3 regions of the Streptomyces sp. NBC_00207 genome follow, and region 1 is predicted to be linked to each of the others. Evidence: predicted binding sites of a transcription regulator. Region 1 holds the regulator's gene; each other region holds the start of a gene.
What was found. Region 1 encodes HrcA, which represses chaperone genes, less so after heat shock. Its sites were predicted from a motif close to TTNGCACTCNGNNNNNCNGAGTGCNAA; they were not measured.
Positions count from the first base shown of each region.

Region 2: groL (chaperonin GroEL) is a predicted target of HrcA. The motif match lies at 6,046-6,072, and genes of this name have one in related genera.
Region 3: groES (co-chaperone GroES) is a predicted target of HrcA. The motif match lies at 7,609-7,635, and genes of this name have one in related genera.

Region 1 covers NZ_CP130715.1:3,542,281-3,552,024, reverse strand. The annotation lists gene OG472_RS17085 (AAA domain-containing protein) at 1-1,915, shown strand, start outside; gene hemW (radical SAM family heme chaperone HemW) at 1,957-3,189, shown strand; gene OG472_RS17075 (Uma2 family endonuclease) at 3,292-3,879, shown strand; gene OG472_RS17070 (DUF3097 domain-containing protein) at 3,857-4,666, opposite strand; gene OG472_RS17065 (MBL fold metallo-hydrolase) at 4,695-5,420, opposite strand; gene hrcA (heat-inducible transcriptional repressor HrcA) at 5,569-6,585, shown strand; gene dnaJ (molecular chaperone DnaJ) at 6,586-7,725, shown strand; gene OG472_RS17050 (nitronate monooxygenase) at 7,882-8,973, shown strand; gene OG472_RS17045 (16S rRNA (uracil(1498)-N(3))-methyltransferase) at 8,970-9,713, shown strand.
Region 2 covers NZ_CP130715.1:4,479,092-4,488,835, forward strand. The annotation lists gene OG472_RS21110 (S8 family serine peptidase) at 1-320, opposite strand, end outside; gene OG472_RS21115 (protease inhibitor I9 family protein) at 683-1,024, shown strand; gene OG472_RS21120 (serine/threonine-protein kinase) at 1,128-2,711, shown strand; gene OG472_RS21125 (SDR family oxidoreductase) at 2,749-3,492, opposite strand; gene OG472_RS21130 (phosphoribosylanthranilate isomerase) at 3,578-4,177, opposite strand; gene groL (chaperonin GroEL) at 4,293-5,915, opposite strand; gene OG472_RS21140 (cold-shock protein) at 6,246-6,452, opposite strand; gene OG472_RS21145 (MoaD/ThiS family protein) at 6,867-7,145, opposite strand; gene thrC (threonine synthase) at 7,183-8,457, opposite strand; SAM riboswitch class I at 8,475-8,631, opposite strand; gene OG472_RS21155 (glucosyl-3-phosphoglycerate synthase) at 8,817-9,744, shown strand, end outside.
Region 3 covers NZ_CP130715.1:5,658,910-5,668,653, reverse strand. The annotation lists gene OG472_RS26980 (sigma-70 family RNA polymerase sigma factor) at 1-236, opposite strand, end outside; gene OG472_RS26975 (response regulator transcription factor) at 585-1,196, opposite strand; gene OG472_RS26970 (WhiB family transcriptional regulator) at 1,587-1,913, shown strand; gene OG472_RS26965 (LysR family transcriptional regulator) at 2,053-2,952, opposite strand; gene OG472_RS26960 (MOSC domain-containing protein) at 3,045-3,731, shown strand; gene OG472_RS26955 (SDR family NAD(P)-dependent oxidoreductase) at 3,763-4,536, shown strand; gene OG472_RS26950 (ester cyclase) at 4,632-5,342, shown strand; gene groL (chaperonin GroEL) at 5,416-7,044, opposite strand; gene groES (co-chaperone GroES) at 7,157-7,465, opposite strand; gene OG472_RS26935 (hypothetical protein) at 7,723-8,235, shown strand; gene OG472_RS26930 (hypothetical protein) at 8,240-8,458, shown strand; gene OG472_RS26925 (hypothetical protein) at 8,935-9,264, shown strand; gene OG472_RS26920 (FtsW/RodA/SpoVE family cell cycle protein) at 9,252-9,744, shown strand, end outside.

The DNA.
Region 1 (9,744 bases):
GGCCGTGTTCCGGTGTGTCGGGGATCCCGCGTACGCGGGGCGCACGATGGGTGTCATCACGCTGCTCGGGGCCGCACAGAAATTCCTGATCGAGGATCTGCTCAGCGACCTCCCGCTGGACGAGCGGCAGCGGCGGCGGCTGCGCGTCGGCAATGCCGAGGAGTTCCAGGGCGACGAGCGTGACATCGTCTTCATCAGTGCGGTCACGTCGCTGACCGGCCCCGACGGTCCGCGCCGCATCGGCCCGTTCAGCAGCACCCTGAATCAGCAGCACATCAACGTGGCGGCCTCCCGGGCCCGTGACCAGGTGTGGTTCTTCCACAGCTTCGGTCTCTCCGAGCTGGGCGAATCCGATCTGCGGCGTTCCTATCTGGACTGGTTCTCGCGGCCGGCCGAGGCCCAGGACGGAACGGGCCTGGGAGAGGTCTCGCCCGACGAACCGCACGCGGCGTTCGACAGCCTCTTCGAACAGCGCGTTTTCCTTGCCCTGCGGGCCAGGGGATACCGGGTCCGCCCGCAGTACCCGGCCGGTCGCTACCGCATCGACCTGGTGGTGGAGGGCGGCACGCGCCGGCTGGCGGTGGAATGCGACGGCGACGCCTTCCACACCGAGGAGAACGCGGACGCGGACGCGGCGCGCCAGCGCGAACTGGAGCGGGTGGGCTGGACGTTCGTACGGATCCGAGGCAGTCGCTTCTTCCTCGACCCGGAGAAGGCGCTCGAGCCGCTGTGGGCGGAGCTGGACCGGCTCGGCATCGAGCCTGCAGCCCGGTCCGACGCGCGAGGGGCGGCGGAGGCGGTCGTCCCTGCACCGTCCGCCCGGCCTGCACCGTCCGTCCAGCCTGCCTCGTCCACCTCGTCCACCTCGTCCACCTCGTCCGCCACGTCCGTCCCGCGCAGGGAGCCGGAAGCCCGCCGTGCGACACCGTCCCCGGCAGTGCCCGTCGCCCCAGTCGCCCCCGCCGCCTGGACGCTGGATGCCGATGGATTCAGGACGGCGGCCTGGCTGCGGCGTTCCGACGTCAACACCGCTCAGCACGCGCTCAGCATGCGCCGCTCCGTCCCGAACACGGAGGAGCCGGACGGCAAGGCCCGCTTCATCGGGAATCCGGATCCCACGGGCGAGGACACCGTCGAGGTGACACGGGAGCGCAAGGTCCTGGTCAGCCTGACCCAGCACGAGGTGCAGGCCGCCGTCATGGCCAGCATCGCGAGGACGGACATTCCCGTGCTGGTCGGCGGTCGCCAGACGGCACTCATCCGCTACCACGACGGCCGGTCGGCCGAGGGTTTCAGGCGGGGGGCCGCCATAGAACTCCTGCGCCCCACGCCTCCGGATGCCGAGGCGGGCGTGAGCACGGTGGATGCGGTCCCGCCGCAGCCGCGGAGCACGCCGCACGCGAACGGGAAGGCCGCCCCGTCCGTTCCCGTGGCTCCGGCCGTGAGCCGGGACCGGCGGATCAAGGTCCACGGGATCTCCCTGGCGGCCTATCGCCGGGTCCAGCAGGAGCTGGACAGGATCCGGGACGAGCTGGAGAAGCCGCCGCCGGAGGTCGTCGCGGTGGACAGCTCCTCCTGGCACGCCCAGCAAGGGTCCAGGGAGAAGCGCGAGAAGCTGTTGAAGGACCGCAAGGACTTCCTCCGTGCCGTGGTCGACCAGGCGGAGATCGACCCTTCGGTACAGGAGGGCGGCCTGGTCACGCCGGGCTGCCTGGTCGGTCTGGAGGACGTGGACGAGGAGGACGGCATCACCGCGTACGAGATCGCGCTCAGCCCGAGCGGTGAGGCCGAGCGACTCAGTCCGTATTCGGCACTGGGCCAGGCTCTGATGTGGCGGGAGGTCGGCGACACCGTCGTGTGCGCCAACGAGGACGGAGCGCGACGAAGCGTGATCATCCGCTACATCGACGCATGAGGGAGTGAATTCTCCGTCGGGCGGTGCGGGACAATGGGGTCATGCCTTCCGCACTGCCCGACGGTGAACCCATGCCCGAAGACGGCTCGCTGCCGTCGCATGCCCTGGCGGGCGCGGGGGAGCGGCCGCTCGGGTTCTACCTGCACGTCCCGTACTGCGCCACGCGCTGCGGGTACTGCGACTTCAACACCTACACGGCCACCGAGCTGCGGGGCACCGGAGGCGTGCTCGCCTCCCGGGAGAACTACGCCGACACCCTGATCGACGAGGTCCGCCTCGCGCGGAAGGTCCTCGGGGACGACCCGAGGGCCGTCCGGACGGTGTTCGTGGGCGGCGGTACGCCCACGCTGCTGCCGGCCGGGGACCTCGTGCGGATGCTCGCGGCGATCCGGGACGAATTCGGCCTGGCCGAGGACGCGGAGATCACCACCGAGGCCAATCCGGAGTCCGTGAACCCGGAGTACCTGGCCGAGCTGCGCGCCGGGGGCTTCAACCGGATCTCCTTCGGCATGCAGAGCGCCAAGCAGCACGTCCTGAAGGTGCTGGACCGCACCCACACCCCCGGTCGCCCGGAGGCCTGCGTCGCGGAGGCGCGGGCCGCGGGCTTCGAGCACGTCAACCTCGACCTGATCTACGGGACGCCGGGCGAGTCGGACGAGGACTGGCGGGCCTCACTGGACGCGGCGCTCGGGGCGGGCCCGGACCACATCAGCGCCTACGCGCTCATCGTGGAGGAGGGCACGCAGCTGGCGCGCCGGATCCGCCGGGGCGAGGTCCCGATGACGGACGACGACGTGCACGCCGACCGCTACCTGATCGCGGACGAGGTCATGGCCGGGGCCGGGTACTCCTGGTACGAGGTCTCGAACTGGGCCACCTCGGAGGCCGGGCGCTGCCTGCACAACGAGCTGTACTGGCGCGGCGCCGACTGGTGGGGCGCGGGGCCGGGCGCGCACTCGCACGTGGGCGGGGTCCGGTGGTGGAACGTCAAGCACCCGGGCGCCTACGCGGCGGCCCTGGCGGAGGGGCGCTCCCCGGGCGCGGGACGCGAGCTCCTCTCCGAGGAGGACCGCCGGGTGGAGCGGATCCTGCTGGAGCTGCGCCTCGTGGACGGCGTCCCGCTGTCCCTGCTCGCCCCCGCCGGGCTCGCCGCCTCCCGCAAGGCCCTCGAGGACGGGCTGCTGGACGCCGGTCCGTACGAGGCCGGGCGGGCGGTCCTGACCCTGCGCGGCCGGCTGCTGGCCGACGCGGTGGTCCGGGACCTGGTGGACTGACACTCGGGCGAGTGAATCCGGGCGGGATCGGGACGAGCCTGCCTATCCTGTTCGTGCGCTGCCACCGTAAGCGACGGCGGCAGGACGCGGAGGACCACGGAGATGACCGCTGTGGATGACCGGCTGATCACGGATGCCGTCCAAGCCTTCGAGGACCTGGAGGTCCCCGAGGGTTTCAAGGCGGAGCTCCTCAGGGGGGACATCGTGATGATGGCCGGGGCCGATTGGGTCCACAACCTGATCGTCCTGCACGTGCAGAAGCAGATTCCACTGGACAAGTGGTATCCGGTGCAGACGCAGGACATCTCGATCCCCGAGGAGTCTTCCGAGCCGCAGCCGGATCTTGTGGTCGTCGAGCACGGCGCTTTCGACGGTCCGGGCAGGCTCGTGCCCGCCCCGGCCATCACGTTGCTGGTCGAGGTCGTCTCCAAGAACAGTGCGAACGCCGACTACGGGATCAAGCGCTCGATGTACGCGGCGGGCCGGGTTCCCGCCTACCTGATCATCGACCCGTTCAAGGCGGAATGCCTGCTCCTCACCGAGCCGGCCGGGGCTGCCGAGGACGCTGACTACAAGGTCGAACGAACGGTGAGGTTCGGCGAGCCCGTCCCTCTGGCCGTCCTGGACATCAAGCTGGACACCGGTGAATTCGGCACCCTGCCGCAATTCAAGGGGTACCACCGGCCGTGACGAAGTCGATCAGTTCCTCCACGCGGCCCAGGAGCGTCGGCTCCAGGTCCTTGTAGGACGTCACCCGGGACAGGATGTGCTGCCAGGCGGCGCCCGTGTTCTCCGGCCAGCCCAGGGCGCGGCAGATGCCCGTCTTCCAGTCCTGGCCGCGCGGGACCACCGGCCACGCGGGGATACCCAGCGCGGAGGGCTTCACGGCCTGCCAGACGTCCACGTACGGGTGGCCCACGACCAGGACGTCCGGAGAGGTCACCGACGCCGCGATACGGGACTCCTTCGAGCCCGGCACCAGATGGTCCACCAGGATCCCCAGCCGGGCGTCCGGGGCCGGGGCGAACTCCGCGACGACGGCCGGAAGGTCGTCGATGCCCTCCAGGTACTCCACCACCACGCCCTCGATGCGCAGGTCGTCACCCCAGACCCGCTCCACCAGCTCCGCGTCGTGCCGGCCCTCCACGTAGATGCGCCCGGCCCGCGCCACCCGTGCCCGGGCTCCCGGAACGGCGATCGAGCCCGAGGCCGTACGGGCCGGCGCGGACGGGCCCCGGGGCGGGCGGACCAGGGTGACCACCGCGCCCTCCAGCAGGAACCCCCGGGGCTCCATCGGGAACACCCGGCGCTTGCCGAACCGGTCCTCCAGGGTCACCGTGCCCGCCTCGCAGGCCACCACCGCGCCGCAGAAGTCCGTACCCGCCACCTCGACCACCAGATCGGGCTCGGCCGCCACCTCCGGCACTGCCTTGGGTCGCTTCCACTGCGGGGTCAGGTCGGGGGAGTACTCGCGCATCCGGCCGACAGTAGGAGAGCCGCCCGCGTCATGTCTCCGACACGCCGAAACGGGCTGCCAGTGTGGCGCGTTGCGCACGGACGAAGTCCGCCGTGACCACCGCTCCGTGACCCGGCACGTACAGTGCGTCGTCCCCGCCGAGCGCCAGCAGCCGGTCCAGGGCGGCGGGCCACTGCCGGGGCGCCGCGTCCGGACCGGCCAAGGGCTCGCCCGACTCCTCGACCAGGTCCCCGCAGAACACCGTCTCGCGCCCGCCCGGCACGAAGACGGCCAGGTCGTGTCCCGTGTGGCCGGGCCCCACATTGGCCAGCAGCACCTGCAGCCCGCCCAGATCCAGCGTCCACTCGCCCGACACCAGGTGCTTCGGCGCCACCAGCAGGTCCACCGCCTCGGCCGCCTCCGCCTCCGCCAGGCCGTGCCGCACCGCGTCCCCGCGCAGCTCCTCGCGGCCCGTCGACAGCACTGCGTCCAGTCCGACCGCCCCGAACACCTCGGCCCCGGAGAAGGCCGCCCCGCCCAGCACGTGATCGAAATGACCGTGCGTGAATGCGATATGGGTCACGCGCCGGCCCGTCAGCCGCTCCGCCTCGGCCCGCACCTGAGCGCCCTCCCGGACACACGAACCGGGGTCGATCAGGAGCACCGACTCGTCCCCCACCACCAGCCCCACGGTGCAGTCCCACACCGGCAGCCGTCGCCGGCCGGCCCATCCGGTCAGCCGCTCCCAGCCTTCCTCTTCCCAACGCACGTCCATGGGGCGACGCTACCCTGGCGGGCCTCCCTTGCCAGGGGCTTACCGCCCGGCCGTACACTGAGCGGGGGATCTCTGGCACTCGAACGGCCAGAGTGCCAACCAACACGGCAGAACACGGCAACGGACCACAGCTGGAGGTGTGCGCGCGATGCTCAGCGAACGCAGACTCGAAGTGCTGCGCGCCATCGTCCAGGACTACGTCGGGACGGAGGAGCCGGTCGGCTCCAAGGCGCTCACCGAGCGGCACCGGCTCGGCGTCTCGCCCGCGACCGTGCGCAACGACATGGCCGTGCTGGAGGACGAGGGCTACATCGCCCAGCCCCACACCAGCGCCGGCCGGATCCCCACCGACAAGGGCTACCGCCTCTTCGTCGACAAGCTGGCGGGGGTCAAACCGCTGTCGACGCCCGAGCGCCGGGCCATCCAGAACTTCCTCGACGGCGCCGTCGACCTCGACGACGTCGTCGGCCGCACGGTGCGGCTGCTCGCGCAGCTCACCCGTCAGGTCGCGGTCGTCCAGTACCCGAGCCTGACCCGGTCGACCGTCCGGCACGTGGAGCTGCTCTCGCTCGCTCCCGCGCGCCTGATGCTCGTACTGATCACGGACACCGGGCGGGTCGAGCAGCGGCTCATCGACTGCGCGAGCCCCTTCAGCGAGGCCTCGCTCGCCGACCTGCGGGCCCGGCTCAACAGCCGGGTCGTCGGACGGCGCTTCACCGATGTGCCCCCGCTCGTCCAGGACCTGCCCGAATCCTTCGAGGCGGAGGACCGGGGCACCGTCTCCACCGTGCTCTCCACCCTCCTCGAAACCCTGGTCGAGGAAGCCGAAGAGCGGCTGATGATCGGCGGCACCGCCAATCTCACCCGCTTCGGACACGATTTTCCCCTGACGATCAGGCCGGTGCTCGAGGCGCTGGAGGAGCAGGTCGTGCTCCTCAAGCTGCTCGGCGAGGCCAACGAGTCGGGAATGGCCGTACGGATCGGGCATGAGAATGCCTACGAGGGACTGAACTCCACGTCCGTCGTCTCCGTCGGTTACGGTTCGGGCGGCGAAACAGTCGCCAAACTCGGCGTGGTCGGACCGACCCGCATGGACTACCCCGGAACGATGGGAGCGGTACGCGCAGTGGCACGTTACGTCGGACAGATCCTGGCGGAGTCGTAAGTGGCCACGGACTACTACGCCGTTCTCGGCGTGCGCCGCGACGCATCGCAGGACGAGATCAAGAAGGCATTCCGTCGGCTCGCGCGCGAGCTGCACCCGGATGTGAACCCCGATCCCAAGACGCAAGAGCGTTTCAAGGAGATCAACGCCGCCTACGAGGTCCTCTCGGACCCGCAGAAGAAGCAGGTCTACGACCTCGGCGGCGACCCGCTGTCCTCCTCGGGCGGCGGCGGTGGCGCGGGCGGCTTCGGGGCGGGCGGCTTCGGCAACTTCTCCGACATCATGGACGCCTTCTTCGGCCAGAGTCAGCAGCGCGGCCCGCGCTCGCGGACCCGGCGCGGCCAGGACGCCATGATCCGCCTGGACCTGGAGCTGGACGAGGCGGCCTTCGGGACGACCAAGGACATCCAGGTCGACACGGCCGTCGTCTGCACCACCTGCTCCGGCGAGGGCGCCGCTCCCGGCACCTCCGCGCAGACGTGTGACATGTGCCGCGGCCGCGGTGAGGTCTCGCAGGTCACCCGGTCCTTCCTCGGCCAGGTCATGACCTCGCGGCCCTGCCCGCAGTGCCAGGGCTTCGGCACCGTGGTCCCGACCCCGTGCCCCGAGTGCGCGGGCGACGGACGGGTCCGCTCCCGCCGCAGCCTCACGGTCAAGATCCCGGCCGGTGTCGAGAACGGCACCCGCATCCAGCTCGCGGGCGAGGGCGAGGTCGGCCCCGGCGGCGGCCCCGCCGGCGACCTGTACGTGGAGATCCACGAGCTGGCGCACCCGACCTTCCAGCGGCGCGGGGACGACCTGCACTGCACGGTGACGATCCCGATGACGGCGGCCGCACTGGGCACCAAGTGCCCGCTGGAGACGCTGGACGGCCTGGAGGAGATCGACATCCGGCCCGGCACCGGCTCCGGACAGGCGATCCCGCTGCACGGGCGCGGCGTCACCCACCTGCGCGGCGGCGGGCGCGGCGACCTGATCGTCCACGTCGAGGTCACCACCCCGGGCAAGCTGGACGCCCAGCAGGAGGACCTGCTGCGCCAGCTGGCGAAGCTGCGCGGCGAGGAGCGGCCGATGGGCCAGTTCGCGCCAGGTCAGCAGGGCCTGTTCAGCCGTCTGAAGGACGCGTTCAACGGTCGCTGAGCGGCCGGCGGACACCGCCGAGAGCCCGGCCAGGGGATTCCCTGCCGGGCTCTTCGCATGGGCCCGGCGGGGGCCCGTGACCGGGCCGGGAAGCGGACTATGCCAGGCGAATGCCATGATTCGGCCCCATGAGCGGGACATGGCACGATGCAGTCCATGTCCTCCGCACCGAACGGTCTCTCCCCTTACCCGATCGTGCAGGCTCCCATGGCGGGCGGCGCCTCCTGTCCGCCGCTCGTCGCCGCCGTGTGCGAGGCGGGCGGGCTGGGCTTCCTGGCCGGCGGGTACAAGACCGCGGACGGGATGTACCAGGAGATCAAGCAGGTGCGGGCCCTCACCCGGCGCCGCTTCGGCGTCAACCTCTTCCTTCCGCAGACCGGTTTCGTGGATCCGGCCGCCGTGGAGGCGTACCGCGGGCAGCTGGCCGGTGAGGCGAGCTGGTACGCGATCTCGCTCGCCGAGGAGGACATCATCGGCACCAGCGACGACGGCTACGACGCCAAGCTCGCCATCCTCCTCGAAGACCCGGTCCCGGTCGTCTCGTTCACCTTCGGCTGCCCCTCCTCCGAGGCCCTCGCCGCCCTGCGCAAGGCCGGTACGTACACGGTCGTCACGGCGACCTCCGTCGAGGAGGCCGGTACCGCCCAGCAGGCGGGCGCCGACGCCGTGTGCGTCCAGGGCGTCGAGGCGGGCGGCCACCAGGGCACCCACCGCGACGACCCCCAGGCCGACGGCACGGCGGCCGTGGGGCTGCTCGCGCTGGTGGCCCAGGTGCGGGAGGCCGTGGCCCTCCCGATCATCGCGGCGGGCGGCCTCATGCGCGGCTCGCAGATCGCGGCGCTGCTGGCGGCGGGCGCCGAGGCGGCGCAGCTCGGGACGGCCTTCCTGGCCTGCCCCGAGTCGGGGGCGGACCCCGTGCACAAGAAGGCACTGACGGATCCGATGTTCGTCCGGACCGAGCTGACCCGGGCGTTCTCCGGGCGGCCGGCGCGGGGTCTGGTGAACCGGTTCATGCGGGAGCACGGACCGTACGCCCCGGCCGCCTACCCGCAGGTCCACCACCTGACCTCGGGGTTGCGCAGGGCGGCCGCCGCGGCCGGGGACGCGCAGGGCATGGCCCTGTGGGCGGGCCAGGGGCACCGGCTGGCGCGGGCGCTGCCGGCGGGGGAACTGGTGGAGGTGCTGGCGGCCGAACTGGCCGAGGCGCAGAGCACGTTGAAGGCAATGCAGATGAGGAGTGCGTCATGACCGCCCCGGTGTTCGTGGTCGAAGAGGTCCCCGCGGGGCCGGAGTTCGTCCTGGACGGCCCGGAGGGCCGGCACGCGGTGTCCGTGAAACGGCTGAACCCGGGCGAGGCGGTGGTCCTGACCGACGGCCGGGGCGGCTGGGCGGAGGCGGTCGTGAAGGCCGCGGAGGGCAAGGACCGCCTCGTCGTGTCGGTCTCCTCGGCCGGGCTGGAACCGGAACCTGCGGTCCGCATCACCGTGGTCCAGGCCCTGCCCAAGGGGGACCGCGGCGAGCTGGCCGTCGAGACCATGACCGAGACCGGCGTCGACGCGATCGTGCCCTGGCAGGCCTCGCGCTGCATCACGCAGTGGCGCGGCGACCGGGGCGCCAAGTCCCTGGCCAAGTGGCGGGCCACCGCCCGGGAGGCGGGCAAGCAGTCCCGCCGCGTCCGCTTCCCGGAGGTGGCCGAGGCCATGTCCACCAAGCAGGTCGCGGCGCTGCTGGCCGAAGCCGACCTGGCGATGGTCCTGCACGAGGACCGCGACACCCCCTCCGAGGCCCTGGCCACGGCGGCCCTCCCCTCCTCCGGTTCCGTCGTCCTGGTGGTCGGCCCGGAGGGCGGCGTCTCCCCGGAGGAGCTGGCGGCCTTCGCCGCGGCGGGGGCCCACCCCCACCGCCTGGGCCGCTCCGTCCTGCGCACCTCCACGGCGGGCACCGCGGCCACGGCGGTCCTGCTGGCCCGCACGGGCCGCTGGGCCTGACGCCGTCGATCCGCCCCCTGGCCGGCCTGGC
Region 2 (9,744 bases), 940 kb from region 1:
GACTGGACCGAGGCGTCCTCCTCGACCGACTTCACCCCCAGGCTGTTGCGGACCAGCGTCAGCTCCAGCGAGTTCAGCGGCACCGCGAAACCGGTCATCGCAGACGTGTAGACGAACGACGGCTTCAGGCCCAGCTTCTTCGCGAGCTTCGCCGCGTCCTGCCCCTTCTCCAGGGTCACGATGTACTTGCCGGGCACCGGGTTGGCCGACTTGACCAGCGGGGCCGGGTCCGGCTCCGGGGCCGCGGCGGAGGCGGTACCGGCCGCTACCGGGGTGACGGCGAGGAGCGTGGCGGTGGCCAGGCGTGCGAGCAGGCGCATGGAAAGAACTCCCTGACGGGGTTGCAGATCGGCATGGGTGAGCCGCCCTCACGGCACCAGGTGCTCCTGCGGGGCGGCCCTCAGCTCCATCGGTGCCACCTCTCGGCGGCTTGAACCACCCGCTCACCTGGATGCCCCTCCGGCGCCCGCGCCGACGCGGGCGGTCGCACGCCGTGCAGAAAGGGTTGTCCCGCTGCGCCTCCACGTCCGCGCCCCGGACCGCGCACCCCACACCACCCCACCAAGATCACCCGTACGGCCCGCCCCCACACCAGGGAGCGCACGGCCAGTGCGCCGCCCGTGCCCCCGCCTCACCCCGGGACCTCGTTGACCTGCACCTCAGCGCGTGGTGCCCTCCCCCCATGCGCAACCGTCTGAGCCGAGCCCTGCCCGTGGCCGTCGCCGTCCTGGCTGCCGTCACCGTCGCCCTGCCCGTGTCCGCAGCCACCGCCGCCGAATCCGTACCCGTATCGCACACGGCTCCCGCCGACCACGCCACGTACATCGTCACCGTGCACCCCGGCCTCGACCCGGCCGCCGTCGCGGACGCGTACGGGATCACCCCGCTCCACGTCTACCGCGAGACGCTGAACGGCTTCGCCGCCCGCCTCTCCCCCGAGCAGGTCGAGGACCTGCGGGGGACCGCGGTCGTGGAGTCGGTCGAGAAGGACGGCAGCGCGTCCTCGTTCGGCCCCGGCGTCTGACTTCCGCGGGCTCCCCGACCACTCACCGCCCTGTCGCGTTGCTTAAAGTGATGCGGATCAACTCATCGGTTGATCGGGGCGGTCGGGGGGATCGGGGAGGCCGATGAACAGCGCGACCGAGGTGTTCGAGCCGCTGCACGCGGAGGATCCGCAGACCGTCGCCGGGTACCGCCTCGCGGCCCGGCTCGGCGCGGGCGGCATGGGCCGGGTCTACCTTTCGCACACCCCGGGCGGCCGCCCGGTGGCGATCAAGGTGGTCCGGCCGGAGCTGGCCGAAGACCCCGCGTTCCGGCGGCGGTTCCGCCGGGAGGTGGTGGCGGCCCGGCGGGTCCGGGGGGCCTACACCGCCGAGGTGATCGACGCCGACGCGGACGCGGTGCCGCCGTGGCTGGCCACCCTGTACGTACCCGGGCCCTCCCTGTCGGAGGCCGTCGCCAGGCGCGGACCGCTGCCGGTGCCCGCGCTCCTGTGGCTGGTGGCGGGCATCGCCGAGGCCCTGCAGGCCATCCATGCCGCGGGCGTCGTGCACCGTGACCTCAAGCCGTCGAACGTGCTGCTGGCCGCCGACGGGCCCCGGGTCATCGACTTCGGCATCTCGACGGCGTCCGACACCACCGCGCCCACGGCCACGGGCGGCACCATCGGCACGCCCCAGTACATGGCCCCCGAGCAGGCGCTGGCGGGCGAGACCACCCCCGCCACCGACGTCTTCGCGCTGGGTCAGACGGCGGCGTACGCGGCGCTCGGCGAGCCGCTGTACGGCACCGGTCCGTCCATGACCGTGCTGTACCGGATCGTGCACTCCGAGCCCGACCTGTCCCGGCTGCCGGAGCAACTGCAGCCGCTGCTCGCCCGGTGCCTGGCCTCCGATCCCGAGAAGCGGGCCACCCCGACGGAGATCGTGGAGTGGTGCCGACAGCAGCTGGGCGAGGACGCCGACGACACGAGCGGCGGCAGCCCGGCCGTCTGGCGGGAGATCCTGGGGCCTGAGGTGGAGGTCCCGGATCCGGCCCCGCAGCCCGCCACGGGGCCCGCGACGCCGATGGTCTGGGGGCCCACGCCGCAGACGCCGGAGGAACGGCGCAAGAGCCGGCGGCGTGCCGCGGTGGCCGTCACCGCGGCGATGACGGTGGGAACGCTGGTGCTGGGCGGCCTGGCCTGGACGGTCAAGGAATCCGCGAAGCGAATGCTCGACGGGGAGGCGTCCGCGGCCAGGTCCCCCGGCCCGGCCGTGTCCGCCTCGGGCCCGGCCGGCGCGGCCGCCACACCCGGCCCGAGCGCGTCCCAGCCGCCCAAGGCGAACCCGTACCCCGCTTTGCGCCTGGACGACGAGCAGAGCTCGATCACCCTGGGGGAGACGCTCGTGCGCCAGGACCGCAGCGGAGAGATACGCATGAGCTGCAAGAGGAGCATCTGCAGCCTGGAGAGCGACACCGCCACGATCATCATGCTGTACGGCCAGACGCAGGGATCCCTCGACTCGTGCCGGGCCACGCTGGAGCTCACGACCGACCGGAGCTGGACGCTGGCCGGGGCGGCGGGCGGCAGCCAGTTCTGCATCAGGAACAAGGCGGGGGACGTCGGGTTGTACGTGCTCCAGTTCAAGTCGACCGCAGACGTGGCGGGGATGCCCCAATGGATCTCCGGGGACATGACCGTCTGGCGGCAGGCGATGCCCGCGACCTGACGGTCCGTCCCCGCCGGGCCGCCGGCCCGGACGCGGCTCAGAGGCCCGCGCCGCCGGTCGCGTCGACCACCCGCCCCGTCACCCACCGCGCGTCGTCGGAAGCGAGGAAGCCGACGATGTCGGCGATGTCCTCGGGGCGGCCGACCCGGCCGAGCGCGGCGAGCGAGGCGGCGTGCGCCTCGGCCTCCGCGTTGCCGCGCAGCCAGTCGGCGTTGACGTCGGTGTCGACGATGCCGGGGGCCACCGAGTTCACGGTGATCCCGCGCGGGCCGAGGGCCTTCGCCAGGTTGAGCGTGAGGGTGTCGAGCGCACCCTTGGTCGCCCCGTAGGCGAGGATCTCGGGCATCGCGATCCGGGCGGCGCCGCTGGAGATGTTGATGACCCGGCCCCCGTCGCGCAGCCGCCCGAGGGCCTCCTGCACCACGAAGAACGGCGCCCGTACGTTGACGGCGAAGACCCGGTCGAAGTCCTCCTCGGCGACCTGGCCGAGCGGAACGGGCAGTCCTGTGCCGGCGTTGTTGACGATGATGTCGACCCCGTCGAGCCCCAGCGCGTCGTACGCCGCCCAGAGCGCGGCGGCGTCGCCGTGGTGCCCGAGCTGCGCGTGGAGCGCGTGGGCCCGGCCGCCGTCGCCGGTGATCCGCTCCACGGTCTCGCGGGCCGCCGCCTCGTCGTTCGCGTACGTCAGCACGACGGTGGCCCCGTCGGCGGCGAGCCGCTCGGCGATGGCCCGGCCGATGCCCCTGCTGCCGCCCGTGACCAGCGCGTTCTTGTTCTGCATGGGTCCCCCAAATTCCGTAATGATCACTACAGAAAGACCGTAACACGATTTCCGTAACGGTCACTACAAAAACTTGGAGCCCCGGCTAACCGCGCGCGGCCTCGACGAAGGCGCGGATCAACTCCGGCGACTTCACCCCGCGTTCGCGCTCCACCCCGCTGGACACGTCCACACCCCAGGCCCCGGTCACCTCGACCGCCTCCCGCACATTGCCCGGATTCAGCCCGCCGGCCAGCAGCCACCGCCCCTCGGGCGCGGTGAAGTCCGCCGAGCCCCAGTTCCACGGCTTGCCGGAGCCCGGGTCCGGGGCGTCGAGCAGGAGCAGGTCCTCGCCGTACTCGCCGCAGCGCTTCACGTGCTCGGCGGTGGCCCGCAGCAGCGTCCGGCCCCCGGCGCGCAGCGCCGCGAAGTCCTCGGGGCCCTCCTCGCCGTGCAGCTGCACCCCCCGTACGCCGCTCTCCTCGGCGAAGCGGCGCACCTCCTCGACCGCCTGCCCCCGGAACACCCCGACGGTGAGCACCGAGTCCGGCACCCGCGCGGCGAGCTCCCGTGCGGTGGCGGCATCGACCGTGCGCGGACTGCCGGGCGCGAACACGAAGCCCACGGCATCGGCCCCGGCCGCCACCGCGGCATCGACGTCCCGCGCGGTCTTGAGCCCGCAGATCTTGACGAAGAGATCAGCCATGCGCCCAGCCTATGCCGACCCGGCCGGGGGAACGCCCGAGGGCGGCACCCCCCGTGGGGGGTGCCGCCCTCGTTCGAGAACAGCCGATCAACCGGTGGCCGGAGCCAGGGGTCGATCAGAAGTCCATGTCGCCGCCCGGCATGCCGCCCGGGGCGCCGGCGCCGGCCTTCTCGGGCTTGTCGGCGATGACGGCCTCGGTGGTGAGGAACAGCGCGGCGATGGACGCGGCGTTCTGCAGGGCAGAGCGCGTGACCTTCGCCGGGTCGATGATGCCCTCGGCGATCATGTCGACGTACTCGCCGGTCGCGGCGTTCAGGCCGTGACCGATCGGAAGGTTGCGCACCTTCTCGACGACGACGCCACCCTCGAGACCACCGTTGACGGCGATCTGCTTCAGCGGGGCCTCCAGGGCGAGCTTCACGGCGTTGGCGCCGGTCGCCTCGTCACCCTCGAGCTCCAGCTTGTCGAAGACCGCGGAGGCCTGCAGCAGGGCCACGCCACCACCGGCGACGATGCCCTCCTCGACGGCCGCCTTCGCGTTGCGAACGGCGTCCTCGATGCGGTGCTTGCGCTCCTTGAGCTCGACCTCGGTCGCGGCGCCGGCCTTGATGACGGCCACGCCGCCGGCCAGCTTCGCGAGGCGCTCCTGGAGCTTCTCGCGGTCGTAGTCCGAGTCGGAGTTCTCGATCTCGGCGCGGATCTGGTTCACGCGACCGGCGACCTGGTCGCTGTCACCGGCACCGTCGACGATGGTGGTCTCGTCCTTGGTGATGACGACCTTGCGGGCGCGGCCGAGCAGGTCGAGACCGGCGTTCTCCAGCTTGAGGCCGACCTCCTCGGAGATGACCGTGCCGCCCGTGAGGATGGCGATGTCACCGAGCATGGCCTTGCGGCGGTCGCCGAAGCCCGGGGCCTTGACGGCGACGGACTTGAAGGTGCCGCGGATCTTGTTGACGACCAGGGTCGACAGGGCCTCGCCCTCGACGTCCTCGGCGATGATCAGCAGCGGCTTGCCGGACTGCATGACCTTCTCCAGGAGCGGCAGCAGGTCCTTGACCGAGCCGATCTTGGAGTTGACGATCAGGATGTACGGGTCGTCGAGGGACGACTCCATGCGCTCCATGTCGGTGGCGAAGTACGCCGAGATGTAGCCCTTGTCGAAGCGCATGCCCTCGGTGAGCTCGAGCTCCAGACCGAAGGTCTGCGACTCCTCGACGGTGATGACGCCTTCCTTGCCGACCTTGTCCATGGCCTCGGCGATGAGCTCGCCGATCTGGGTGTCGGCGGCAGAGATGGAGGCCGTGGAAGCGATCTGCTCCTTGGTCTCGACATCCTTGGCCTGGGCGAGCAGGGCGGCGGAGACGGCCTCGACGGCCTTCTCGATACCACGCTTGAGGGCCATCGGGTTGGCGCCGGCGGCTACGTTGCGCAGGCCCTCGCGGACGAGCGCCTGGGCGAGCACGGTGGCGGTGGTCGTACCGTCGCCCGCGACGTCGTCCGTCTTCTTGGCGACTTCCTTGACCAGCTCGGCGCCGATCTTCTCGTACGGGTCCTCGAGCTCGATCTCCTTGGCGATGGAGACACCATCGTTGGTGATCGTGGGGGCGCCCCACTTCTTCTCAAGGACGACGTTGCGACCCTTGGGGCCAAGGGTGACCTTGACGGCGTCGGCGAGCTGGTTCATCCCACGCTCGAGGCCGCGACGGGCCTCCTCGTCGAACGCAATGATCTTGGCCATCTGAAGTGGTCCTCCCGGACAGCGGTGGATTGCTCCCAGGACCGCGCCCGCGCCCGCGACGGACGGCCTGCGTGCCCGGCGGTTCCTTCCCACCGGACCCTGCGGGCCTCACCGACCCGGTCCTCGTTCAGTAGCACTCTCACCGGGAGAGTGCTAACGCCAATGATTAGCACTCGACCCCTCCGAGTGCAAGCGGCTCGGGTGAACGCCCCGCCACTACCGGGCACACAACGCGAGGGGCCCACATCCCGTGTCCAGGATGTGGGCCCCTCGTGGGTCTTCCGGGGGTCTTCCACGGAAGACCGAGCGTCGGTGGTCGATGCTCCAGGACTAGCCGAGCGCGAGCTTGACCATGTCCGCCTGCGGACCCTTCTGGCCCTGCGAGATCTCGAACTCGACCCGCTGACCCTCTTCAAGGGTGCGGTACCCGTCCATCTGGATGGCGCTGTAGTGGACGAACACATCCGCACCACCGTCGACCGCGATGAAGCCGTAGCCCTTCTCCGCGTTGAACCACTTGACGGTGCCCTGAGCCATGCCTAACTCCCCTATTACTGGCCCTTGCGCGGGAACGCACTTCGCGTTCCCGGGTCAGAACTTGCGTCGGAACGCGTCGACCGAGGCTGAATGTATCTGCGCGAGTGCTGTCTGCAACAGGTCAATCCGACGAGAATTCTGGACACGGGGAAACATTGAAATAGAGTGAAAATTTGCCATACGTCAGGGCAACTCGGGCCCCGCATATCTCGCCAAAGCCCCATACCGCACTTGCATGTTGACCCGATGTCGACCCTCACGCGACCCGCACATATGCGGCGGGCAAGTCCGGCGGAGGGGACTTCCCCAACTCTACCGCGCCCAATCAAGCAGAATTGCCCCCTCCGCTTTTAGCGGAGGGGGCAATTTCGGTTTGCGCGTGTCACCTATCAGGTGACAAAGGGACCGACGGGATCAGCAGCCGCCCGCGACGGCCGGGATGATCGAGACGCCGGCGCCGTCCGGCGTCTTCGCCTCCAGCCCGCCCTCGAAGCGCACGTCGTCGTCGTTGACGTAGACGTTCACGAAACGGCGCAGCTTGCCCTGGTCGTCCAGGACGCGCGCGGCGATGCCCGGGTGGCTCGCCTCCAGGGACTGGATGACCTCGGCGAGGGTCGCGCCCTCGGCGGGCACCTCGGCCTGACCGCCGGTGTAGGTGCGCAGGATGGTGGGGATGCGGACGTTGACGCTCATGGCGCTACTGCCTTTCCGGTAGAGCAGGGGGAGATGGTCAGGCCAGGCCGGCGGCGCGGAACGCGTCCAGGCTCGGGCGGATGGTGGCGGTCTGCCCGCTCTCCGCGGCCACCGCCTCCAGGGTCTTGAGGCCGTCGCCGGTGTTGAGGACGACGGTGGTCAGCGTCGGGTCGAGCTGCCCGTTCTCGATGAGCTTCTTCGTCACGCCGACGGTCACGCCGCCCGCGGTCTCGGCGAAGATGCCCTCGGTCTGCGCGAGGATCTTGATGGCCTCGACGACCTGCTCGTCGTTCACGTCCTCGACGAAGCCGCCGGTGCGGCGGGCGATGTCCAGGACGTACGGGCCGTCCGCCGGGTTGCCGATCGCGAGGGACTTGGCGATGGTGTTCGGCTTCTGCGGGCGGACCACGTCGTGACCGGCCTTGAAGGCGGTCGACACCGGGGAGCAGCCCTCGGCCTGCGCGCCGAAGATCTTGTACGGCTTGTCCTCGACGAGGCCGAGCTTGATCAGCTCCTGCAGACCCTTGTCGATCTTCGTCAGCTGCGAGCCGGACGCGATCGGGATCACGAGCTGGTCGGGGAGCTGCCAGCCGAGCTGCTCGCAGATCTCGTAGGCGAGGGTCTTGGAGCCCTCTCCGTAGTACGGGCGCAGGTTGACGTTGACGAAGCCCCAGCCCTCGCCCAGCGGGTCGCCGATGAGCTCGGAGCAGAAGCGGTTGACGTCGTCGTAGTTGCCCTCGATGCCGACCAGGTCGCCGCCGTACACACCGGCCATGACGACCTTGCCCTGCTCCAGGTCGTGCGGGATGAACACGCAGGAGCGGAAGCCGGCCCGGGCGGCCGCGGCGCCGACGGCGCCGGCCAGGTTGCCCGTGGAGGAGCAGGAGAGGGTGGTGAAGCCGAAGGCGCGGGCGGCCTCGACGGCGATGGCCACGACGCGGTCCTTGAAGGAGTGCGTCGGGTTGCCGGAGTCGTCCTTGACGTAGAGCTTGCCGGTGACGCCGAGCTCCTTGGCCAGGTTGGCGGCGTCCACGAGCTTGGTGAAGCCCGGGTTCAGGCTCGGCTTGGAGGCCACGTCCGCGGGGACGGGCAGCAGCGGCGCGTAACGCCAGATGTTGTTGGGGCCGGCCTCGATCGCGGCGCGCAGGGCCTTGGGGTCACCGGTCGGGAGGTCGTAGGCGACTTCCAGCGGTCCGAAGCACTCGGCGCACGCGAAGATGGGGCCGAGCTCGAAGCGGGTATCGCACTCGCGACAGGAAAGACCGTTGGCAGGTCCGAGATCGACAGAGGTGGCGACAGTCTGTGCAGCCATGATGGCGAGGCCCTTTCTCCTCATCTTCCCCATGGCGCACTTCGCCATGAGACGGAATTGGCACCTTCCCTAGCCGGGGACCTCGCTGACGTCGCTGACGAGCGATCGCGAGAACCGACTGGAGGGTTGCCGGGGCTTCAACGGGCCGTGTCCCTCTGCCCCTCTGGATGAGCGGTATGGCACCGGCACACGCGCTCTGTGGCGCGCCGGTGCGTTTGTACGCGGGGACCCCCGGCATGCGGTGGTCCTTCGCGTTGTTCAAGACTGTAACCGAAGGGCCGGGCGGTTGAGACAGCCGTCCGAACCGCGAGATGGATCACATAACGGCCGATAACGCCGACAAGCAGGGAGTGCTGAGGGTGCTGGAAGAGGTGGAGCGCTGGCTGGCAGACCGCTCCTGGTCAGCCGCCGACCGACCGCTCGACCAGCTGCTCGACCGGAAACGGGCGGCCGGGACCACGGTCAGCGTGGTGCTGCCCGCGCTGGACGAGGAGGCGACGGTCGGCGCGATCGTCGAGGTCATCCGGCGCGAGCTGATCGAGGGACTGCCGTTCCCCCTGGTGGATGAGCTGATCGTGATCGACTCGGGCTCGACCGACCGTACGGCGGAGGTCGCGGCGAAGGCCGGAGCCCGGGTGGTGCACCGCGACGAGATCCTGCCGAGGATCCCGGCGCTGCCCGGCAAGGGCGAGGTGCTGTGGCGCTCGCTGCTGGCCACCAGCGGGGACATCGTCTGCTTCGTCGACGCCGACCTGCGGGACTTCTCCTCCGCCTTCGTCTCGGGGATCGTGGGACCGCTGCTGACCGAACCGGACGTGCAGTTCGTCAAGGCCATGTACGACCGCCCGCTCGGCGACGCCCCCGGCCAGGGCGGCCGGGTCACGGAACTGGTCGCCCGCCCCCTCCTCAACCTGCACTGGCCGCAGCTGGCCGGCTTCGTCCAGCCGCTGGGCGGCGAGTACGCCGTACGCCGCTCCCTGCTGGAGCGGCTGCCGTTCCCCGTCGGGTACGGCGTCGAGCTGGGCCTGCTGGTCGACGCCCTGCACACGGTCGGGCTGGACGCGCTCGCCCAGGTGGACGTGGGCGTACGCGTCCACCGCCACCAGGGCGGGCAGGCGCTCGGCCGGATGGCCGCGGCGATCTACCGCACGGCCCTGGTGCGCCTGTCGCGCGGGCACCTCCTGCGGCCGGAGCTGACGCAGTTCGAGCGGGGGCCGGAAGGGTTCGTGCCGCGGACGTACCCGGTGGACACCGAGGAGCGGCCGCCGATGCTGGACATCAAGGAGT
Region 3 (9,744 bases), 2.1 Mb from region 1:
ACCTCCTGCGCCAGGTCCTCCACGAAGTGACGAGCATCACCCGGGAGCCGCGACAGCCGGGTGCGGCAGTAGCGGATGGCGAGGGGGTGCACGAAGGCGAGCAGGTCGTGCGTGGCCTGTTCGTCGCCCTCGACCGCCCTGCGTACGAGCGCGCTGACACCCCCGGCACTGCCGCCTTTGGCGGCGCCGGTGGGGCCTGTGGCCGCGGGTGACCCCAGGGCCTCGTCGTCGCGCATCAATCCATGGTGCCTTGGCGCCGGAGCATCCGCGGCACCGTGGCCCTTGTTGTGCATAGAAGCGTTATGAGCGGGTGCGCCTGAACTCGTCATCTGCGCCCTCCCCTCCCGCTCGGCCGAATCGTCTCCGAGAGACTCCACACCCTCAAGGATGCGGCATCGCGCACGAAGCGAGACGTCCCCCGGATTGTGCCCCGCCAACCCCCGGGTGCGCACCGGGTACGGCGGGACAGGGCTGCACGGAAAACGAGGGCGGCGCGCCGCCCCGTCCGCCCGTGGCGGACGGGACCGCTCTCGACGGTCCGCGGTCTGCGGCGGACCGGGCCGGGCCCGGTCACGACCAGCGGGTCAGCGGACCAGACCCCAGCGGAATCCGAGTGCCACGGCGTGCGCCCGGTCCGAGGCGCCGAGCTTCTTGAACAGCCTGCGGGCGTGCGTCTTGACCGTGTCCTCGGAGAGGAAGAGCTCGCGCCCGATCTCCGCGTTGGACCGGCCGTGGCTCATGCCCTCCAGCACCTGGATCTCTCGCGCGGTGAGCGTGGGCGCGGCGCCCATCTCGGCCGAGCGGAGCCGGCGCGGGGCCAGTCGCCAGGTGGGGTCGGCGAGGGCCTGGGTGACCGTGGCCCGCAGTTCGGCGCGCGAGGCGTCCTTGTGCAGGTAACCGCGGGCGCCGGCGGCGACCGCGAGGGCCACCCCGTCCAGGTCCTCGGCGACCGTCAGCATGATGATGCGGGCACCGGGGTCGGCCGAGAGCAGTCGGCGGACCGTCTCCACGCCGCCGAGCCCCGGCATCCGTACATCCATCAGAATCAGGTCGGAGCGGTCGGCACCCCAGCGGCGGAGGACTTCCTCGCCGTTGGCAGCCGTCGTCACACGCTCGACGCCGGGCACGGTGGCAACCGCGCGACGGAGCGCCTCTCGGGCAAGCGGGGAGTCGTCGCAGACGAGGACGGATGTCATGACCGCCCTCCGCAGCTGCTGATGCGCGTCACCTTGAGCCTCCAGGCTGGTACGTATCGTCACCTGTGCGGTCGATGCCCCCGGACACCTGTCCGAGAACTTATTGGTTCAACCGCCTTCGCACTCTCAACGATGGTCACTCGAAAGAGTTACGGGTCGGACGGACACCTTCGGCACTCTACGTGAGGAAGCGATCACGGCGTCGACGCCACAAGCCACCTGTCCTCCATCTGGAGCTATGCCCTATTTGGCGGCTTTCCTTCCGTTTGGCACGTGTCTGAGGCTAGATTCCCAATGAGTCATATTTACATCTACTCCGACAGTAGGTGTGGAGACCCTTGGAGACATCGACCGTATCCGCCTCAGTACCGGCACCAACGAGGACTACCAATGGCAGATTTCTCCCGCCTCCCCGGCCCGAACGCCGACCTCTGGGACTGGCAGCTGCTGGCTGCCTGCCGCGGGGTCGACAGCTCCCTCTTCTTCCACCCGGAAGGCGAGCGGGGCGCGGCCAGGAGCGCGCGCGAGGCCTCGGCTAAAGAGGTCTGCATGCGATGCCCGGTCCGCGCGGAATGTGCCGCGCACGCACTCGCCGTCCGCGAGCCCTACGGAGTGTGGGGAGGTCTGACCGAGGACGAACGTGAGGAACTGATGGGCCGCGCCCGGCACCGTCTGATCCCCGCGTCGAGTGCGATCGGTCCGATCGCTCCGGACTGAGCGTCCGCCGAAACGTCCGAAGGAACGTTTCTTCCGATCACCTGCACCCCCGGGCGTGTCGCCGCCAGGCCCGGAATTCACGCGTTCGGCCGTACGCACCCGGTTGAGTGTGTGCGTACGGCCGGTTGCGCGCGGGCCGTCAGCGCGTGGCGGCCCGCTCCAGCTCGGCCAGGGTCGCGGCCACCGCCGGCACCCGGGCCAGGTCGGGCAGGGTCAGCGCCACGACCTCCCGCTCGACCGCCGGCTCCACGACGACCGTGCTCACGCCCTTGGCCCGTACGGACTCCACCGCGAGCTCCGGCAGCACCGCGACGCCCAGCCCGGCGCCGACCAGGCCGACCACCGCCGGGTAGTCGTCGGTGGCGAAGTCGATGCGCGGGGTGAAGCCCACGCCCTCGCACACCTCCACCAGATGGCGGCGGCAGCGCGGACAGCCCGCGATCCAGGGCTCGTCGGCCAGCTCCGCCATGCCCACGCGCTCCGCGCCGGCCAGCCGGTGCCCCTCCGGGACCAGCCCGACGAGGCGGTCCGTCAGCAGCGGCCGCACCACGAGGTCCTCCCACTCCGCCGCGGAGCCGGCGGCCCCGCCGTAGCGGAAGGCCAGCGCCAGGTCGCAGTCGCCCTCGCGCAGCATCTCCACCGAGCGCGGCGGCTCCGCCTCGACCAGCGAGATCCGGGTGCCCGGGTGCTCGGCGCGCATCGCCGCGAGCGCGGTCGGCACCAGCGTGGAGCTGCCGCTGGGGAAGGAGACGAGCCGGACCCGGCCGGCGCGCAGCCCGGCGATGGCGGCGACCTCCTCCTCGGCGGCGGTCAGCCCGGCCAGGATCCCCGCGGCGTGCCGCACCAGGGCCTCACCGGCCTGGGTCAGCCGCATCTCGCGCCCGGTGCGGATGAGCAGCGGGGTGCCGGCCGAGTGCTCCAGCGCCTTCATCTGCTGGGAGACGGCGGGCTGGGTGCAGCCGAGCTCGCGGGCGGCGGCGGAGAAGGAACCGGTCCCGGCGACGGCGCGCAGGACGCGGAGATGACGTGCCTCGATCACCCTTCGAGCATAAGGCCTGCTTTGACTGGTGCGCGAATGTCTCTGGGACGCTTTGGGTCCGGCTCGCGGCTAGCGTGTTCCCCATGGGCACCATGCAACTGATCTCCGTGAACCTCGGCCGTGCCACGGCCGTCGACTACACCGACGCCGAGGGCGGGGTGACGGGCATCGGCAAGCGCCCCGTCCCCGGTCCGGTCCGCGTCCGCACCCCCGGCTCGAAGGCCACCGGTCTCGGCAGCGGCCTGGAGGGGGACGCCGTCTGCGACCGGCGCCACCACGGCGGCGACCACCAGGCCGTCTACGCGTACGCGCGCGAGGACCTGGACTGGTGGGAGGCCGAGCTGGGCCGCGAACTGCCCGGCGGGATCTTCGGGGAGAACTTCACCACCTCCGGCATCGACCTGAACGCCGCACGGCTGGGCGACCGCTGGCGGGTCGGGGCGGAGCTCGTCCTCGAAGTGGCCTCGGCCCGCATCCCCTGCCGGACCTTCCAGGGGGTCATGGGCGAGACCGGCTGGGTCAAGCGGTTCACCCAGGTGGTCCGGCCGGGCGCGTACCTGCGGGTGATCCGGGAAGGCTCGGTCTCCCCCGGCGACCCCGTCGAGATCATCCACCGGCCTGACCACGACGTGACGGTGGAGCTGTGGTTCCGCGCCTTCACCACCGAGCGCGCGCTGCTGCCGCGCACCCTGGCGGCGGGTGAGGCGATGGAACCGGAGGCCCACGAGCGGGTGCGCCGGTACGCGCAGGCGCACGGGACCGGTGCCGGGGCGCGGTAGCACCGTCACCCGGGGCGGCTAGGTTGCGCCTATGACGACTGCGTTGATTACGGGATCCACGGCGGGCATCGGCGCCGCCTTCGCCCGGCGGCTCGCCGCCCAGGGGCACAACCTGGTGCTGGTGGCGCGCGACACCAAGCGCCTGGGCGAGCAGGCCACCGAGCTGCACGACCGGCACGGGATCGAGGCCGAGGTGCTGGCCGCCGACCTCTCCACGGAGGAGGGCATCGCGGCGGTGGAGCAGCGCCTCGGCGACCGTACGCACCCGGTGGACCTGCTGGTCAACAACGCCGGCTTCGGCAACAAGGGCCGCTACCTCGAGGTCTCCATGGCCGACGAGCTGACCATGCTGAAGGTGCACATCGAGGCGGTCCTGCGGCTGACTTCGGCGGCCACCGGGTCGATGCGCTCGCGCGGCCGCGGCGGCGTGATCAACGTGGCCTCGGTGGCCGCCTTCGTGCCGCGCGGCACGTACGGGGCGAGCAAGGCCTGGGTCGTGCAGTTCACCCAGGGCGCGGCGCGGGACCTGGCGGGGTCCGGGGTGCGGCTGATGGCGCTGTGCCCCGGCTTCGTCCGTACGGAGTTCCACCAGCGCGCCGGCATGGGCACGGACAACATCCCCGGCTGGATGTGGCTGGACGCCGACAAGCTGGTGGCGGCGGCGCTGGCCGACCTGGCGCGAGGGAAGACCGTGTCGGTCCCGGACCCGCGGTACAAGGCGCTGATGAGCGTGGTGAAGCTGACGCCGCGCGGGCTGCTGGGCGGGGTGTCCTCGCGTACGGGCCGCAAGTACGGGCCCCAATAGCGGTCGTGACCGGCCGGTCGGCCCGCCACCAAGCCGCCAAACGGATGAACCCTCCCTAAACTGGACATGTCCCATCTCCAGCGGGAGGCGACGCGATGACATTCGTACAGGTGATCGATTACGAGACCAGGCGGTTCGATGAGATGAACGCGCTCATCGACCGCTGGGCGGAGCAGAGCAGCGGCAGGCGCACCGCCACGCACACGATGATCGGCCAGGACCGCGAGGCCCGGAACCACTACGTGGACATGGTGGAGTTCGCCTCGTACGAGGAGGCCATGAAGAACTCTCAGCTCCCGGAGACAGACCGAATGTTCCAGGAGATGGTGGCCCTCTGCGAGGGAATGCCGAAGTTCATGAACCTTGATGTGGTCCGCGACGAGCACCTCAACAAGCAGCTCGTCGACCGGGTGTTCCAGGAAGCCGCCATGCGCGGCGACATGAGCGTCCTGGACGACTGCTTCGCGGCGAACTACATCGACCACGACGTCAGCAAGGAGGAACCCACCGTCATCGGACGCGAGGCCATGCGGTCGGACATGGAGACGTGGCGCGCGGCCTTCGACATGACCTTCGAGCCGACGGCCCAGGTGGCCGAGGGCGACATGGTCACGACGGTGTGGAACTGGCGCGGCACCCACAAGGGGACGTTCATGGGGGTCGCACCGACCGGGAAGACCTACGAGATGTCCGGGACCACCACCTTCCGGTGCCTGGACGGAGAGATCGTCGAGGGCTGGTGGCATTACAACCCCGGAGTACTGCAGCGCCAGATGGGCGGGACCGGATCGCCCTACGGATCCTGAGGCCCGAAGCCGAACCACGCGGAAGGCCCCGCTCCGCGGCTGCGGAACGGGGCCTTCTCTGCGTGGTGCGCGATCAGTGGCTGTGGCCGTGACCGTGGCCGTGACCGGCGTCGCCCTCGTCGTCCGCCGGCTTCTCGACGACCAGGGTCTCGGTCGTGAGCAGCAGGGAGGCGATGGAGGCGGCGTTCTCCAGCGCGGAACGGGTGACCTTCACCGGGTCGATGACGCCGGCCTTGACCAGGTCGCCGTACTCGCCGGTGGCGGCGTTGAAGCCCTGGCCCTTGTCGAGCTCGGCGACCTTCGAGGTGATGACGTAACCCTCGAGACCGGCGTTCTCGGCGATCCAGCGCAGCGGCTCGACGGCGGCGCGGCGCACGACCGCGACACCGGTGGCCTCGTCGCCCGACAGGCCGAGGTTGCCCTCGAGGACCTTGACGGCGTGGACGAGCGCGGAGCCACCGCCGGAGACGATGCCCTCCTCGACCGCGGCGCGGGTCGCCGAGATGGCGTCCTCGAGGCGGTGCTTCTTCTCCTTGAGCTCCACCTCGGTGGCGGCGCCGACCTTGATGACGCAGACGCCGCCGGCGAGCTTCGCCAGGCGCTCCTGCAGCTTCTCGCGGTCCCAGTCCGAGTCGGTGGACTCGATCTCGGCCTTGATCTGGTTGACGCGGCCGACGACCTCGTCGTGGCTGCCGCCACCGTCGACGATGGTGGTGTCGTCCTTGGAGATGGTCACGCGGCGGGCGGAGCCCAGTACGTCCAGACCGGCCTGGTCGAGCTTGAGGCCGACCTCCTCGGCGATGACGGTGGCACCGGTGAGGGTGGCCATGTCCTGGAGCATCGCCTTGCGGCGGTCACCGAAGCCGGGGGCCTTGACGGCGACCGCGTTGAAGGTGCCGCGGATCTTGTTGACGACGAGGGTGGAGAGCGCCTCGCCCTCGACGTCCTCGGCGATGATCAGCAGCGGGCGGGAGCCGCCGGCCTGGATGACCTTCTCCAGCAGGGGCAGGAGGTCCTGGATCGAGGAGATCTTGCCCTGGTTGATCAGGATGTACGGGTCGTCGAGGACGGCCTCCATACGCTCCTGGTCGGAGACCATGTACGGGGAGAGGTAGCCCTTGTCGAAGGCCATGCCCTCGGTGAACTCCAGCTCAAGGCCGAAGGTGTTGGACTCCTCAACGGTGATGACACCGTCCTTGCCGACCTTGTCCATCGCCTCGGCGATGAGCTCGCCGACCTGCTGGTCCTGCGCGGAGAGCGCGGCCACGGCGGCGATGTCGGACTTGTCCTCGATCGGGCGGGCGGTCGCGAGGAGCTCCTCGGAGACGGCCTTGACCGCGGCGTCGATGCCCTTCTTCAGGGCGGCCGGGGACGCACCCGCGGCGACGTTGCGCAGACCCTCGCGGACCAGCGCCTGGGCCAGCACGGTGGCGGTGGTGGTGCCGTCACCCGCGATGTCGTTGGTCTTGGTCGCCACCTCCTTCACGAGCTGCGCGCCCAGGTTCTCGTACGGGTCGTCCAGCTCGACCTCGCGGGCGATGGTGACACCGTCGTTGGTGATGGTGGGGGCGCCGAACTTCTTGTCGATGACGACGTTGCGGCCCTTGGGGCCGATCGTCACCTTGACCGTGTCGGCAAGCTTGTTGACGCCGCGCTCGAGGGCGCGACGGGCGTCCTCGTCGAACTTCAGGATCTTCGCCATGGGAGCGGTTCAGCCCTCTCGAAAACTCGGGTTTAACGAGCTGCGCCCCTCGCCGCCCGGCAATCAGCGGGGTGACCAGGGGCGCAGCTCAAAGCAGTACTGATGAAGAGAATTACTTCTCGACGATCGCGAGCACGTCGCGAGCCGAGAGGACGAGGTACTCCTCGCCGCTGTACTTCACTTCGGTGCCGCCGTACTTGCTGTAGAGCACGATGTCGCCGACGGTGACGTCCAGCGGGAGACGCTGGCCGTCCTCGAAGCGACCCGGGCCCACCGCGAGGACGACGCCCTCCTGGGGCTTCTCCTTCGCGGTGTCCGGGATGACCAGGCCGGAGGCCGTGGTCTGCTCGGCGTCGAGCGGCTGGACCACAATGCGGTCCTCAAGCGGCTTGATGGCAACCTTGGAGCTGGCGGTCGTCACGATCCGACCTCCCCCTTCGGAGATCCGGGGTTAACTGTCTGAGGTGGCGACCAGGTCGATCCGTCGTCGCGGGTGCCGGATCTGCCTGTCGCTGTGTTGGCACTCACCAGGGGTGAGTGCCAGGTGCGAGACTATTCCGGCGATTAGCACTCGGTCAAGCGGAGTGCCAATTCCCGGCCGTCGGGCGTTGCGCGGAGGGGGCCCGGAACCCCGAAAACCGGGGCGCACGAACGTTCGAGATCACTACTCTCCACCGCATGACCAGGACAAACTCAGGGGTGCGCTGGCACCACGCCATCCCGATCGCCATCGGCCTCGCCTTCGGGATCTTCGCGTTCGCGTTGTCCGTACCGCGGCTGGTGACCCAGCTGACGGGGGTGGAGGGCAGCTTCCGCGCGGAGCACTGCACGTGGGAGGAGGACTCGGACGGGGACCCGCAGGCCACCTGCAAGGGGTCCTTCACCGCCTCTGACGGATCGTTCACGATCCGCGGGATCGAGATCGAGGGCCGCTTCGAGACCCGGCCCAAGGCACCGGTGGCCTCCCTCGTCAGCGGCCCGTCGGCCGACAAGGCCGTGCGGCCGGACTTCCGCACCTCCCTCGCGCCCATGGTCCTGGGCCTGACCGGCTTCGCGTTCCCGGCCTGGGCGCTGACCTCGGCCACCCGCGACGCCCTCGACCGCCGCAGGCGCCGTCGGGACGTCGCCGAGGGCTCCACGGCCACCGCCGAGACCGCGGACCCCGCCGCAGCCGCGGACGTCTCGGGCTGAGCCGGTGGACCTGGCCCTGCTGGCCGCGGAGGACGTGGCCCGCCGGGGCGGCTCCCGGGTCGCGGTACGGCTGGACGCGCGGGCGCCCGTACCGGCGTCAGGGGATCCGGCGCGGCTGGAGCGGGCGCTGGCCAAGCTGGTGGACAACGCCCTGCGGTACGCCCGCGCGGAGGTCGTCGTACGGGCGGCCGCGCAGGACGGCTGGGCGGTGCCGATCCGGTAGCGCTCCGCCCGCGCCCTCAGGATTCCTTCAGCAGGCCTCCGCCGGCATCGACAGGCATGAGCGCGCACCGGAGGAAGACGAGGCAGGCCCGATCCCGCCGCACGTCCCGCCGGGGGGCTCGTCCGCACCCTGCTCGTCACAGGCTGCGCGCCGGCCGTCCTGGCGGGCGGCGGCGCCTGGTACGCGTACCGGGACCTCGCCGCCGGCATCGGCAGCTCCAAGGCTCTGGAAGGCACCGCGAAGTCGAGGTCCGGCGACACTAACGTCCTGCTGCAGCTCGCCGCGAAGGAGGTCGAGGACGGTCGGCAGCTGGAGCGGGAGGGCCGGGAGGCGGGGCGCAGGGCGCAGATCGAGACGGTGCGGAACTTCCTGGGCGTCCCGGTCGATCACTTCGCCGAGCTGAACCTGGCCGGTTTCCACCACCCGCGGGCGCGACGAAGAAGCTGATCAAGCTGGTCGACGCCGCAGAGAAGGACGTGGTCACGGACGAGGGCTGGGACCTGCCGGCGTTCGTGAAGCAGGCGAAGAACCTGTCGGGCGGCCGGGTGCACTTCACGACGCTCCCCGTCGAACGCTTGGGAAGGAACCATGGGGAGGACATCAACGTCGTAGATGATATGAAGATAAAGCGCCTCATTGCCGAGCAGATCGGACCCAAAGCCTCCGCAAGCCCCGGCGCACCGGGCGCCGCGTCCGCACCTCCGGCGTCACATGAGGCGTCGGGCGAAGACGCACCCCCGCCACCCTCCTCACCGCCCTCCCCGTCCGCCCCCAAGGACGGTGGCGGCATCCCGTGCGTGGACTGAAGCCCCTGACCTCGGCGGGCGCCCGCCGCCGCACAGAGGCGCTGCTCCTGGCCTTCGTCATCGCCATCGCGGTCTTCGGCCACGCCGCCGCGGGCCTCGCCATGAACGACGAGCTGCCGCCCAACCTCGCCGGCTTCACCATCAGCATGACCCTGCTGTCGCTCGTGGGGCACTTGGGCGTACGCCGTTTCGCGGCCTACGCGGACCCGCTGATCCTCCCCCTCGCGATGCTGCTGACGGGCCTCGGGCTGGTGCTGCTGCACCGCCTCGACCAGGGCTACATCGAGCGCTACAACTCGGACGCGAACGCCCCCGGGCAGCTGATGTGGACGGTGGTGGGGGTCGCCGCCTGCCTCCTGGTGCTGGCGCTGCTGCGCGACCACCGGCTGCTGCAGCGCTTCATCTACATCACGATGGCCGTCGCGCTGGTGCTGCTGATCGCGCCGGCCTTCTTCGGCGCGGACACGTACGGCGCGAAGC